DNA from 2 places in the Pseudomonas sp. NPDC089752 genome. Region 2 is predicted to be linked to the other one. Evidence: predicted binding sites of a transcription regulator. Region 2 holds the regulator's gene; the other holds the start of a gene.
The links. Region 2 encodes FliA, which starts transcription of late flagellar genes. Its sites were predicted from a motif close to CTAAAGTTTNNNNNNNNNNNGCCGNTAA; they were not measured.

Region 1: ACIPZF_RS06230 (methyl-accepting chemotaxis protein) is a predicted target of FliA. The motif match lies at 3,236-3,263, and genes of this name have one in related genera.

Annotation. Positions count from the first base shown of each region.
Region 1 covers NZ_JBIVGP010000003.1:207,381-214,541, forward strand. Annotated here, with positions in the region: gene ACIPZF_RS06225 (methyl-accepting chemotaxis protein) at 1-1,488, opposite strand, end outside; gene ACIPZF_RS06230 (methyl-accepting chemotaxis protein) at 1,622-3,184, opposite strand; gene ACIPZF_RS06235 (16S rRNA (uracil(1498)-N(3))-methyltransferase) at 3,285-3,992, opposite strand; gene tatC (twin-arginine translocase subunit TatC) at 3,989-4,780, opposite strand; gene tatB (Sec-independent protein translocase protein TatB) at 4,777-5,124, opposite strand; gene ACIPZF_RS06250 (twin-arginine translocase TatA/TatE family subunit) at 5,128-5,412, opposite strand; gene ACIPZF_RS06255 (phosphoribosyl-ATP diphosphatase) at 5,438-5,773, opposite strand; gene hisI (phosphoribosyl-AMP cyclohydrolase) at 5,775-6,167, opposite strand; gene ubiB (ubiquinone biosynthesis regulatory protein kinase UbiB) at 6,240-7,161, opposite strand, start outside.
Region 2 covers NZ_JBIVGP010000002.1:37,670-44,830, reverse strand. Annotated here, with positions in the region: gene flhA (flagellar biosynthesis protein FlhA) at 1-517, shown strand, start outside; gene flhF (flagellar biosynthesis protein FlhF) at 529-1,836, shown strand; gene fleN (flagellar synthesis regulator FleN) at 1,930-2,763, shown strand; gene fliA (RNA polymerase sigma factor FliA) at 2,760-3,500, shown strand; gene ACIPZF_RS03010 (chemotaxis response regulator CheY) at 3,604-3,978, shown strand; gene ACIPZF_RS03005 (protein phosphatase CheZ) at 3,997-4,785, shown strand; gene ACIPZF_RS03000 (chemotaxis protein CheA) at 4,798-6,999, shown strand; gene ACIPZF_RS02995 (chemotaxis response regulator protein-glutamate methylesterase) at 7,046-7,161, shown strand, end outside.

The sequences.
Region 1 (7,161 bases), on a different contig from region 2:
ATCGCGCACGCTCATCACGCTGCGGTTGATCTCCTCGGCCACCACGCTCTGCTCCTCGCTGGCCGTGGCAATCTGCTGGTTCATGCCCTGGATGCTCGACACCGTATCGGTGATCTGGCTCAACGCATGCCCAGCCTTGCGGCTCAGCTGCACGCTCTGCTCGGTCAGGCGCTTGCTGTCGTCGAGCAGGCCAGTGACCTCGTCGGTGCCGCTGTGCAGGCTTTCGATCAACTGCTCGATTTCTTCGGTGGATTGCTGCGTGCGCTGGGCCAGCCCGCGCACTTCGTCGGCGACCACGGCAAAACCACGCCCGGCCTCGCCTGCGCGCGCCGCTTCGATGGCGGCGTTCAATGCCAGCAGATTGGTCTGCTCGGACACCGACTTGATCACATCGAGGATGCTACCGATACGCTGGCCTTCCCCCGCCAGGTGTTGCATGGCCACCAGGCAGTCGTCCATTTGCCTGGCCAGTTGTTCGATGTGATCGATGGCTTCAGCCACCACCTGGTCGCCCACTTGCGCCTGCTGATCGGCATTGGTCGCGGCCATCGACGCCTGTTCGGCATTCTGCGCCACTTCCTGCACCGTGGCGCTCATCTGGTTCATGGCGGTGGCCACCTGGTCGGTCTCCTCGCGCTGCTGGTCGATGCGCAGCTTGGTGTCCTCGCTGCTGGCCGCCAGTTGCGTAGCCGCCTGTGACAGGTGGCCGACGCCCTGCTCGATACCGCCGATCAGTTCGCGCAGGCTCAGGGTCATCTCGCGCATGCTGGTCTGCAGTTGGCCCATTTCATCACGGCGCTGCACGGGTTCGACCTGGCTCAGGTCGCCACGGGCGATGCGCGCCGCCACGGCCAGGGCCTGGCGCAGCGGCTGGGTGATCTGACGGGTGATCAGCCAACCGGCCAACACCCCCAGCACCAGCGCCAGCAGGGCTACGCTGGTCAGCAGCGAGCGGGCTGCCAGGGCTTCGCTGTCGCGCTGCTCGACCTTTCTCTGGCCAAGCTCCAGGCTGATGCTGCCAAGCTCGTCATTCATCTGCTGCATGTCGTTGTGCAGCGGCTCGACATCGGCCTGGTTCGGTCGTTGTCCTGGCGCATCGTTGAGTGATTGCAGGGCGGCGAAGCGCTCGCGCAAGCGTTGCAGCAGCTGCAGCTTCTGGCTCAGCATCTGGCGTGTCTCAGCGACCCGGCTGCGTTGCTGCAGCGTCGTCAGCCTGGCTTGCAGCTGTTGCAGGAGGCGGGCGATCTGCGCCTTGCTGGCGTCGTCGGCAAATACCCGATAAGTGATGCGCTCGGCGCGCAGATCCTTGACCAGCTCATTGATCTGGCCGATTTCGCTGAGTTCCTGCGAGCGGCTGATGGCGCCATCCAGTGCGCGCCAGCCACTGACGGTGGTAGCCAGGGTGAGCAGCAGCACCACGGCGAAGCCCAGGGCGAGCTTGGCGCCGACACTGATATTGCCGAGCCTGCGGTTGAGGTAGCCAAACATGGCAAGTCTCCATCCAGTTGAGTAGGGAGCCATGCCAGCACTTCGCTAGCATGACCCCCTGCCCATCGGCGGAGAGCGCGTAGGACTTGACCTGAAAATCAGGTAGGAAATTTCACCGTAGCTTGTAGGACTGTCAGAGTTTGAACCGTCCGACCAAGCCCTGTAGATGAGTGCCCAGCCGCGCCAGTTCGACACTGGAGCTCGCCGTTTCTTCACTCGCCGCCGAAGTCTGGTCAGAGATGTCCCGCACATTCATCACGCTGCGGTTGATTTCCTCCGCCGTCGCACTTTGCTGCTCGGCCGCCGTGGCGATCTGCTGGTTCATCGCCTGGATCGACGACACGGTGCGGGTGATGGTCTCCAGCGAGCCCCCGGCGCGGCGGGTCAGCTCGACGCTGCTGTCGGTGAGCTGGCGGCTGGCGTCCATCACGCTGGCGACCCGTTGGGTACCGCTTTGCAGGCCGGCGATCAGTTCCTCGATCTCTTCGGTGGATTGCTGGGTACGCTGGGCCAGGCTGCGCACTTCGTCGGCGACCACGGCAAAGCCGCGGCCGGCTTCACCGGCACGGGCCGCTTCGATGGCCGCGTTGAGGGCCAGCAGGTTGGTTTGCTGGGCCACCGACTTGATTACATCGAGCACGCTGCCGATCTTGCCGCTTTCGGCCTTGAGCTGGTTCATCGCTTCGCTGGAGTTCACCACTTCGCGGGCCAGGCGCTCGATCTGCGCGACGGCCTCGCTGACCACCCGATCACCTTCGCGGGCCTGTTGGTCGGCGGCCAGCGCCGCTTCCGATGCTTGCTCGGCATTGCGCGCCACTTCATGCACGGTGGCGGTCATCTGGTTCATCGCGGTGGCCACCTGGTCGGTCTCGACCTTCTGATTGTTGACCCCGGCGCTGGTCTGCTCGGTCACTGCCGACAGCTCTTCGGCGGCACTGGCGATCTGAGTGACGCCGTCACCGATGCCGCCGATCAGCTCGCGCAGGCCTTGGGTCATGCGCTGCATGCTGGCCTGCAGCTGGCCGAGCTCGTCGCGTCGCGTGCTGTGCAGGTCCTGGCGCAGGTCGCCGCTGGCGACGCGTTCGGCGGCTGCCAGCGTCTGGCGCAAAGGCAGGATGATCTGCCGGGTGATGACCCAGGCGGCGAGCAGGCCCAGGACCATGGCCAAGGCAGTGGCCCCGGCCAGCATGGCCTTGGCCTGACTGGCGCCGGCATCACGCACCTGGGTCTGCGAAGCGGTCATGGCCTGGCTGGTCTGTAGCAGGACCGTACCCTGGTCAGCCATACGCTGCAGCGCGGGTTCGCCAGCGCCTTGCTTGAGTTCGGCGAACGCCTGGCGATACAGGCGGATCGCCTCGAGCTGTTGCTCCAGGCGTTGGTGATCGGCAGGTTGCTCGATCTGGCTGACCATGAACTGCACCTGGCGCTCCAGGGTGGCCAACGCCTGCTCCAGTTCGCCGATCGATGCCGGGTCTGGCTTGCGTTCATAGTGCTGGCGGGCGATGCGCAGGTCCTGGGTGTATTGCTGGATGACCGAGATGTTACCCAGCTTGTCGCCTCGGTTGATGATGCTGTCCATGCCCATCCACCCGGTGAAGGTGATGGCCAGGGTCATCAGTAACACCAGGCCGAAGCCCAGGCCCAGCTTGCGATTGACGCTTATATTCCCCAGCGATTGGGAAAACCATTGGTACATGTTCGACTCCCCGGCAACGTGGCAGCATGGCTTATTGTTGTGTTGCCATAGCCATCGGCCTGGGCCGGGGAAACTTGATGGGTGAAAGCTGACCCGTTTGTCAGAAAATCCTTGAGAGCAGGGCAGTTACGGCAGTTTCCACCCGCAGGATTCGCTCGCCCAGTTGCACCGGCGCCAAGCCGGCTTTGCCCAGCAGTTCGACCTCGTAGGGAATCCAGCCGCCCTCTGGGCCGATTGCCAGGGTCACCGCGCCTTCCACCGCGCGTGGGCAGGCGGGGTAGGGGCCGGGGTGGCCGACCAGGCCGAGGGTGCCTTCGGCGATGGCGGGCAGGCGGTCTTCGACGAACGGTTTGAAGCGCTTCTCGATGATCACCTCGGGCAGCACCGTGTCGCGGGCCTGCTCCAGGCCCAGGATGAGGTTCTCGCGGATGCTTTCCGGGTTGAGGAACGGCGTCTGCCAGAAGCTTTTCTCGACCTTGTAGCTGTTGACCAGGATCAGCCGTTGCACACCCAGGGTGGCCACCGTCTGGAACAGCCGACGCAGCATCTTCGGCCGTGGCACGGCCAGCACCAGGGTCAGTGGCAGCTTGGCCGGCGGCGGTTGGTCGAAGCCGACCTGCAGTTCGGCTTCGTGCTGCTCAAGGCGCAACACCGTGGCGCTGCCCATCAGGCCATTGATGCGACCCACGCGCAGGCTGTCGCCCACTGCTACGCGGTGGATTTCCTGCATGTGGGTAAAGCGCCGATCGGCAAGGACGACGCGGTCGGCTGAGACGAAGTCGGCCTCTTCAAGAAGCAACAGGTTCACGGTTGGGTCGCTGGCGGCTGGTCGTTGTGGTCGTTGGCCGCTTCATCGTCGCCGTGGCTGCGCTTGCGGATGAGGCTGCCACACAGCACGCCGATCTCGAACAACAGCCACATGGGCACGGCGAGCAGGGTCTGCGAGAAGATGTCCGGCGGGGTGAGGATCATGCCGACCACGAAGCAGCCGATGATCACGTAGGGGCGGATCTTCTTCAGGTACTGCACATCGACCACGCCGATCCACACCAGCAGCACCACCGCCACCGGGATCTCGAAGGCCACGCCGAAGGCGAAGAACAGGGTCATGACGAAGTCGAGGTAGTTGGCGATGTCGGTCATCATCGCCACGCCTGCCGGGGTGGCAGCGGCGAAGAACTTGAACATCAGCGGGAACACCAGGAAGTAGGCGAAGGCCATGCCGGCGTAGAACAGCAGGATGCTCGACACCAGCAGCGGGATGGCGATGCGCTTTTCGTGGCGGTACAGCCCCGGTGCGATGAAGCCCCAGATCTGCTGGAGGATGAACGGGATCGCCAGGAACAGCGAAACGATCATGGTCAGCTTGAACGGCGTCAGGAACGGCGAGGCCACGTCGGTGGCGATCATCGTCGCGTTGGCCGGCAAGTGGTCGCGCAGCGGCGCCGAGACCAGGGTGTAGATCTGCTGGGCGAAGGAGAACAGCCCGGCGAAGATCAGAAAGATCGCGGCCACGCAGCGCAGCAGGCGGGTGCGCAGTTCGGTCAGGTGCGAGACCAGCGGCATGGGCTGGTCGTCTTGCGGTTTTTCGCTCATGGGGCTCGTGGCGGTTGAGGCGGCGCGGGCTGCTCAGGCGCAGGCGTAACGGCTGGCTGCTCGGTGACCGCAGTGGCGGGCGGCTGGGCCGGCGGCGTCAGCGGGTTGAGGATGCGCTTGGCTTCCTGCTCCATCTGCAGGATGTGCTCGTTGTGCAGCTGGCGGCGGATGTCGTCGGCGCCAATCTCGCGCTCGACCTCCATCTTGATCGCATTGAAGCTGCGCTTGAGCCGGCCAATCCACAGCCCCGCAGTCCGCGCGGCGCCGGGCAGGCGCTCGGGGCCGAGCACCAGCAAGGCGACCAGGCCGACGAGCAGCAACTCACTGAAGCTGATGCCGAACATGGCTCAGTCTTTCCGCTGCGGCTCTTGGACCGGCTGGGCCTGGCCCTCGATGGTGTGGCCCTGCTGCGGCGCGGCGGCCTGCTGCTGGGTGGCCTGTACCGGCGGCACTGGCTGAGCGGGCGGCGGAGTCTGCTCGGCCGGCTTGGTTTCTTCTTCGTTCATGGCTTTGCGGAAGCCCTTGATCGATTCGCCCAGGTCACTGCCGAAGTTCTTCAGCTTCTTGGTGCCGAATACCAGCACGACGACGACCAGCAGGACGATCCAGTGTTTCCAGTCAAAAATACCCATGGTGCTCTCCTAGAATTCTCTCTACTCAGGCCGACGGCTGGCGCGCGGCTTTTTCATCGTGCCCGGAAAGGCCGAAACGGCGCTCCAGTTCATCGAGCACGGCTTGTGGATGCTGGCCCAGTGCGCTGAGCATGACCAGGCTATGAAACCACAGGTCTGCGGTTTCATAGATGACATCGCTGTAATCCTTGCTCACCGCGGCGTCTTTGGCTGCGATGATGGTCTCGACGGATTCTTCGCCGAGCTTTTCCAGAATCTTGTTCAGGCCCTTGTGGTACAGGCTGGCCACGTAGGAGCTGTCGGCGGCCGCGTGCTTGCGTTCTTCGAGCACTTCGGCCAGGCGGTTGAGGGTGTCGCTCATGTCAGTGTCCTGCGCTGTAGATGGCATCCGGGTCTTTCAATACCGGGTCGACGGTTTTCCACTGGCCGGCTTCGAAGACGCGGTAGAAGCAGCTTTCACGGCCGGTATGGCAGGCGATATGGCCCAGTTGCTCGACCATCAGGATGATCACGTCGGCATCGCAGTCCAGGCGCATTTCGTGCAACTTTTGCACATGGCCCGATTCCTCACCCTTGCGCCACAGCTTGCCACGCGAACGCGACCAGTAGATGGCACGTTGCTCGGCGGCAGTCAGCGCCAGCGATTCGCGGTTCATCCAGGCCATCATCAGCACGCGTCCGGTCTTGTGGTCCTGGGCGATCGCCGGTACCAGGCCATCGCTGTTCCACTTGATCTCGTCCAGCCAGTCTTTCATCGTCGACTCCAGAACGGGCCCGCTCCTGTACCGGGCCCTTTGCGCTAGTGTGCCAGCCAGCCGCGCGGCTGGCTATTGGCGTACGATCAGGTACAGGCCGGCGGCCAGCATCAGCCACGCCGGCCAGGCGCTGGGAGCCGCCAGGTTGGCGGCTTCGGCGGCGCCGGCAGCCAGGACCGCGCCACCGCCGAGCAGGCCGGCACCGAGCAGGCGCAGCGGCCAGCGGTCGCCCTGGCGGCGCCGCTCGGGCAGTTGCGGGTCATGCAGGTGCGGCTGCGACATACGTTCGAGCAGGTCGCGGGTCATGCCGGCCAGGTGCGGCAGCTGCTCGGCCTGGCTGTAGATGTTGCCCAGCACCGCCTTGGGGCTGTAACGCTCGCGCATCCAGCGTTCGAGGTAGGGTTGGGCGGTGCTCCACAGGTCGAGGTCGGGGTACAGCTGACGGCCCAGGCCTTCGATGTTGAGCAGGGTTTTCTGCAAAAGCACCAGCTGTGGCTGCACTTCCATGTTGAAGCGCCGGGCGGTCTGGAACAGGCGCATCAGTACCTGGCCGAAGGAAATATCCTTTAACGGTTTTTCGAAGATCGGCTCGCACACGGTGCGGATCGCCGCTTCGAATTCGTTGACCTTGGTGTGCGCCGGCACCCAGCCGGAGTCGATGTGCAGCTGCGCCACGCGGCGGTAATCACGCTTGAAGAAGGCGAACAGGTTGCGCGCCAGGTAGTCCTGGTCTTCGGCGGTGAGGCTGCCGACGATGCCGCAGTCGATGGCGATGTACTGCGGGCTCCACGGTTTGACCGTGCTGACGAAGATATTGCCGGGGTGCATGTCGGCGTGGAAGAAGCTGTCGCGGAACACCTGGGTGAAGAACACTTCCACGCCGCGTTCGGCAAGCAGCTTCATGTCGGTGCGCTGGTCGGCCAGGGTCGCCATGTCGGTCACCGGCACACCATAGATGCGCTCCATCACCAGCACCTTGGGGCGGCACAGGTCC
Region 2 (7,161 bases):
CGGTGTCATTTCCTTGTCGGGGTTGCTCAAGGTCCTGCAAGCGTTGCTCGCCGAGCAAGTGCCGGTGCGTGACATCCGCAGCATTGCCGAGGCGATCGCCAACAATGCCGGCAAGAGTCAAGATACCGCCGCGTTGGTCGCGGCAGTGCGCGTCGGATTGTGTCGTGCCATCGTGCAAAGCATTGTCGGCGTTGAGTCCGAGCTGCCTGTGATCACCCTTGAGCCAAGGTTGGAACAGATTTTGCTCAATAGTCTGCAAAGGGCCGGGCAGGGTCAGGAAGACGGTGTTCTTCTGGAACCGAGCATGGCCGAAAAGCTGCAGCGTTCGTTGATCGAAGCGGCTCAGCGCCAGGAGATGCAAGGCCAGCCGGCCATCCTCCTGGTTGCTGGCCCGATCCGTGCCATGCTGTCGCGCTTCGGCCGCCTGGCTGTACCGAATTTGCATGTTCTGGCGTATCAGGAAATACCGGATAACAAGCAAGTCACCATCGTTGCCACCGTGGGCCCCAACGGCTGAGGTAGTGGGTTATGCAAGTTAAGCGTTTTTTCGCCGCCGATATGCGTCAGGCCATGAAGCTGGTTCGTGATGAGCTGGGCTCCGATGCCGCCATCATCGGTAACCGCCGCATCGCCGGCGGTGTCGAATTGACGGCCGCGCTGGACTACAAGCTGTCCGCGCTGGCCCCCCGCGTGCCCAATGCCGAGCTCGAAGAAGAGCTGCGCAAGACCCAGACGCGTATCGCCACCGCCCAGGCCGAGCTGGACAACCGCAGCGAGGCCAGCGAAGGCAGTCGCCAATTGTTCGCCGGCCAGTCGCTGACCGCGTCGGAGCCATTGATCGACCCGTACGTGGAGGCACCCGCCGCAGCCGCCCCGGCCGCCCCGGCGCCGGTCGATCCACGCCTGTTCGATGCCATGCGCTCGGAACTGTCGGGCCTGCGCGAGCTGCTCGAAGTGCAGCTCGGTTCGCTGGCCTGGAACCAGCTGCAAGGCAGCAAGCCGGCCCAGGCCAACCTCTGGCGCCGCTTGCAGCGCATCGGCCTGTCCGGCCCGATTGCCCGCGAACTGCTCGAGCTCACCCAGGAGATCGAAGAGCCGCGCCATGCCTGGCGCATGCTGCTGGCGCACCTGGCGCGGATGATCGACGTGCCCGAGGTCGAGCCGATCGAAGAGGGCGGTGTGATCGCCATGGTCGGCCCCGCCGGCATGGGCAAGACCACCACCCTGGCCAAGCTGGCCGCGCGCTACGTGCTCAAGTACGGCCCGCAGAACCTGGCACTGGTGAGCATGGACAGCTTCCGCATCGGAGCCCAGGAGCAGCTCAAGACCCTGGGGCGCATCCTCAACGTGCCGGTGACCTACGTCGACCCGGGCCAGTCGCTGGCCCAGGCGCTGGAGCCGCTGCTGCGCAAGCGCGTGGTGCTGATCGATACCGCCGGCCTGCAGGCCAGCGACCCGGCCCTGCGCATGCAGCTGGAAAGCCTGGCCAGTCGTGGCATCGCCTCGAAAAACTACCTGGTACTGGCCACTACCAGCCAGAAGCAGGTGCTGACCGCCGCCTACCACAGCTACAAGCGCTGCGGCCTGGCCGGTTGCATCCTGACCAAACTCGATGAAACGGCGAGCCTCGGCGATGTGCTGAGCCTGGCCATCAGTCATGAACTGCCCGTGGCCTACCTCACCGATGGCCCGCGCATTCCTGACGACCTGCACCTGCCACGGGCGCACCAGTTGGTGACTCGCGCGGTGAATGTGCAGTTGCAGGACGAGCCCAGCGAAGAGGCCATGGCCGATATGTTCGCTGATCTCTATCACAACCCGCGGCGAGCGGGTTGATGATGAAGCGTGTGCAAAATACCTACATCAAGGGGGCTGGCGTATTGCCCCTCGTGTGGCTTGGGTCCAAGCGAGACAAGGTAAACAACGAACATGGGTAGCATGCATCCCGTACAGGTGATCGCCGTAACCGGTGGCAAAGGTGGCGTCGGCAAGACTAACGTTTCAGTGAACCTGTCCCTGGCACTGGCCGAGCTCGGCCGCCGGGTCATGCTGCTGGACGCCGACCTGGGCCTGGCCAATGTCGACGTGTTGCTGGGCCTGGCGCCGAAACGCACCCTGGCCGATGTCATCGAGGGGCGTTGCGAACTGCGCGACGTGCTGTTGCAGGGGCCGGGCGGTGTGCGCATCGTGCCGGCGGCCTCCGGCACTCAGAGCATGGTGCACCTGGCCCCGGCCCAGCATGCCGGGCTGATCCAGGCGTTCAGCGAGATTGGCGACAACCTCGACGTGCTGGTCATCGACACCGCTGCGGGCATTGGTGATTCGGTGGTCAGCTTCGTCCGCGCGGCGCAGGAAGTGCTGCTGGTGGTGTGCGACGAACCCACCTCGATCACCGACGCCTACGCGCTGATCAAGCTGCTCAACCGCGACTACGGGATGAACCGTTTCCGCGTGCTGGCCAACATGGCGCAGAGCCCGCAGGAAGGGCGCAACCTGTTCGCCAAGCTGACCAAGGTCACCGACCGCTTCCTCGACGTCGCCCTGCAATACGTCGGCGCCGTGCCCTACGACGAGTGCGTGCGCAAGGCGGTGCAGAAACAACGGGCCGTCTACGAGGCGTTCCCACGTTCCAAATGCGCACTGGCGTTCAAGGCCATTGCGCAGAAGGTCGACAGCTGGCCGTTGCCAGCCAACCCGCGCGGGCACCTGGAGTTCTTCGTCGAGCGCCTGGTGCAGCCCACCAGTGCAGGGCCAGTGTTATGAGTGCGAGCGGTTTCAAGATGTACAGCAAAGCGTCCAAGGACGCCCAGTACGAACTGATCGAACGCTACGCTCCGCTGGTCAAGCGCATTGCCTACCATTTGCTGGCGCGCCTGCCGGCCAATGTGCAGGTCGAAGACCTGATCCAGGCCGGCATGATCGGCCTGCTGGAAGTCGCCAACAAGTATGACGCCAGCAAGGGTGCGAGCTTCGAAACCTACGCCGGCATCCGCATCCGCGGGGCCATGCTCGACGAGGTGCGAAAAGGGGATTGGGCGCCGCGTTCGGTGCACCGCAACACCCGCATGGTCAGCGACGCGATGCGCGCCGTGGAAGCCAGAACCGGTCGCGACGCTAAAGATCATGAAGTTGCTGCCGAACTCCAATTGAGTCTCGATGATTACTACGGGATTTTGAACGATACCCTGGGCAGCCGCCTGTTCAGTTTCGACGACCTGTTGCAGGACGGCGAACACGAAGGGCTGCACGAGGATGGCGCCAGTGGCCAGGTCGAGCCGTCGCGCGACCTGGAAGACGAGCGCTTCCAGGCTGCCCTGACCGATGCCATCGCCAACCTGCCGGAGCGTGAGCGGCTGGTCCTGGCGCTGTACTACGACGAAGAGCTGAACCTCAAGGAAATCGGTGAGGTGCTGGGGGTCAGCGAATCGCGTGTCAGCCAGCTGCACAGCCAGTGTGCCGCGCGCCTGCGCAGCCGCCTGGGGGAATGGCGGGCGCGTTGAGCCTGAAGTCGTTGCAGTCGTTTCACGTTGTACCGAATTGATTGAATGCGCGCTCGGGGCCGAGCGCGTTAGAGACTGCTTGGAGGTCTAATTGAACAAAGACATGAAAATCCTCATCGTTGACGACTTTTCGACGATGCGGCGGATCATCAAGAACCTGCTGCGTGATCTGGGCTTCACCAACACCGACGAAGCCGACGACGGCACCACGGCGCTGCCGATGCTCGAAAGCGGCCACTACGACTTCCTGGTGACCGACTGGAACATGCCGGGCATGTCCGGTATCGACCTGCTGCGCAAGGTGCGCGCGCATGACCGTCTGAAGGGCATGCCGGTGCTGATGGTGACCGCCGAAGCCAAGCGCGACCAGATCATCGAAGCGGCCCAGGCCGGCGTCAATGGTTACGTGGTCAAGCCGTTCACCGCGCAGGTTCTCAAAGAAAAGATCGAAAAGATCTTCGAACGCGTCAACGGCTGAATCAGCTCAGGGGGCGCCATGGAATCATCACAAACGTCTTTGGGGGAGTTCGAATCGACCCTGAAGAAGCATGCCCAGCAGTTGGTCGAAAGCCTGGAGAAGGGGCAGTTCGGCGAGGCCGTGCAGCTGATTCATCAGCTCAATCAGACCCGCGACCGTGGCCTGTATCAGGAAGTCGGCAAGCTGACCCGTGAGCTGCACAGCGCGATCGTCAGCTTCCAGATCGACCCGCGCATGCCGCAGGCCGAGGAAGTCTCGCAGATCACCGACGCCACCGAGCGTTTGTCCTATGTGGTCAAACTGACCGAAGGCGCCGCCAACCGCACCATGGACCTGGTCGAGGAGAGCACCCCGGTGCTCAACGACCTGGCGACCGAGGCGCAGAGCCTGAGTGTCGACTGGCAGCGCTTCATGCGCCGCGAAGTTGCCGCGCCGGAGTTCCGTGATCTGGTCAAGCGCGTCGACAGTTTTCTGACGCATAGCGCCGAAGGCAACCGCAAGGTTTCCGGCCACCTCAATGACATTCTGCTGGCCCAGGACTATCAGGACCTGACCGGGCAGGTGATCAAGCGGGTGACCGCGTTGGTGACCGAAGTCGAAAGCAATCTGCTCAAGCTCGTGCTGATGGCCAGTCAGGTCGACCGCTTTGCCGGTATCGAACATGACCACCAGCAGCTGCGTGCTGAAAAAGATGAAGAAAAATATCCGGCTCGGGGTGAAGGTCCGCAGATTCATGCCGATAAGCGTGAAGACGTCGTGTCCGGTCAGGACGATGTCGATGATCTGCTGTCCAGCCTGGGTTTTTGAGGAGCACGTTTAATGAGCTTCGGCGCCGATGAAGAAATCCTTCAGGATTTCCTGGTAGAAGCCGGCGAAATTCTTGAGCAACTGTCCGAGCAACTGGTCGAGCTGGAAAGCCGGCCCGACGATGCCGACCTGCTCAATGCGATCTTTCGCGGTTTCCACACTGTAAAAGGGGGCGCCGGCTTCCTCCAGCTCAACGAGCTGGTGGAGTGCTGCCATATCGCCGAGAACGTGTTCGACATCCTGCGCAAAGGTGAGCGCCGGGTCGATGCGGAACTGATGGACGTGGTGCTCGAAGCGCTCGACACGGTCAACAGCATGTTCGGCCAGGTGCGCGAACGCAGCGAAGTGACCCCGGCCACGCCCGAGCTGCTGGCGGCATTGTCGCGCCTGGCCGAGCCAGGGAGTGCGCCAGCCCCTGCCGCGGTGGTGGAGGCTGCGACCGAGCCTGCTGCCGAGGCGGACATCACCGATACCGAATTCGAACAGTTGCTCGACTCGCTCGACGCGGTCAAGGCCGAAGCTGCCGCTGCAGAGCAGCAGCTTCAAGGCGAAACCGTGAGCGGCGCCGGCGACGAGATCACCGACGCCGAGTTCGAATCGCTGCTCGACCAGTTGCACGGCAAGGGCCAGTTCTCGGCTGAAGTGGTTGCCAGCGAGCCGGTTGCCGTCGCTGCCAGTGCACCGGCCAGCGATGAGATCACCGACGAAGAATTCGAGTCGCTGCTGGACCAACTGCACGGCAAAGGCACCTTCCAGGCCGATGCGCTGCCGGTTGCCGCGCCTGCACAGGTCAACGCTGCACCGGCTGCCGCCAGCGGCGATGAGATCAGCGAACACGAGTTCGAAGCACTGCTCGACCAGCTGCATGGCAAAGGCAAGTTTTCTGGCGATGCCGTCACCGCCGAAGCGCCGGCTGCGGTTGCTGCGCCTGTCGCCGCCAAGCCGCAAAGCCAGCCTGTCGCTCAGCCGGCACCCGCTGCTGTGGCCAAGCCCGCCGCGCCGGCCCGTACCCCGGCCCCGGCCGCGGAAAAGCACGTCAGCGAGGCGGAAACCACCGTGCGCGTCGATACCGCGCGGCTGGACGAGATCATGAACATGGTCGGCGAGCTGGTGCTGGTGCGTAACCGCCTGGTACGCCTGGGCTTGAACAGCGGCGACGAGGCCATGTCCAAGGCCGTGTCGAACCTCGACGTGGTTACCGCCGACCTGCAGACCGCGGTGATGAAAACCCGCATGCAGCCGATCAAGAAAGTCTTCGGCCGCTTCCCGCGCCTGGTCCGCGACCTGGCCCGCCAGCTCAAGAAAGAGATCAACCTGGAGCTGGTCGGTGAAGAGACCGACCTCGACAAGAACCTGGTCGAGGCCCTGGCCGACCCGTTGGTGCACCTGGTGCGCAACGCCGTCGACCATGGCGTCGAAATGCCCGACGAGCGTGAAGCCTCGGGCAAGGCGCGCACCGGCCGCGTGGTGCTGTCGGCGGAACAGGAAGGCGACCACATCCTGCTGTCGATTTCTGACGATGGCAAGGGCATGGACCCCAACATCCTTCGCGCCAAGGCCGTGGAAAAAGGCCTGATGGACAAGGACGCCGCCGAGCGCCTGAGCGAGTCGGACTGCTACAACCTGATCTTCGCCCCGGGCTTCTCGACCAAAACGGAAATTTCCGACGTGTCCGGCCGTGGCGTCGGCATGGACGTGGTGAAAACCAAGATTTCCCAGCTCAACGGCTCGATCAACATCTTCTCGGCCAAGGGCCAGGGCTCGAAGATCGTCATCAAGGTGCCGCTGACCCTGGCGATCATGCCGACCCTGATGGTGATGCTGGGCAACCAGGCATTCGCTTTCCCGCTGGTCAACGTCAACGAGATCTTCCACCTCGACCTGTCGCGCACCAACGTGGTCGACGGCCAGGAAGTGGTGATCGTGCGCGACAAGGCACTGCCGCTGTTCTACCTCAAGCGCTGGCTGGTCCAGGGCCAGGTGCACGAAGAGCAGCGCGAGGGCCATGTGGTGATCCTCTCGGTCGGCACCCAGCGTATCGGCTTCGTGGTCGACCAGCTGGTGGGCCAGGAGGAGGTGGTGATCAAGCCGTTGGGCAAGATGCTGCAGGGCACCCCGGGCATGTCCGGCGCCACCATCACCGGCGACGGTCGCATTGCGCTGATCCTCGACGTTCCGAGCATGCTCAAGCGTTACGCGGCGCGGCGTATTTGATTTCGGTGGCGCGGCCTGACGGGCTGCGCCGCCTAATGGAGTGTTTATGGCAGTCAAGGTCCTGGTGGTGGATGATTCCGGTTTCTTCCGCCGCCGCGTCTCGGAAATCCTCTCGGCCGACCCGACGATCCAGGTCGTGGGTACCGCGACCAACGGCCGGGA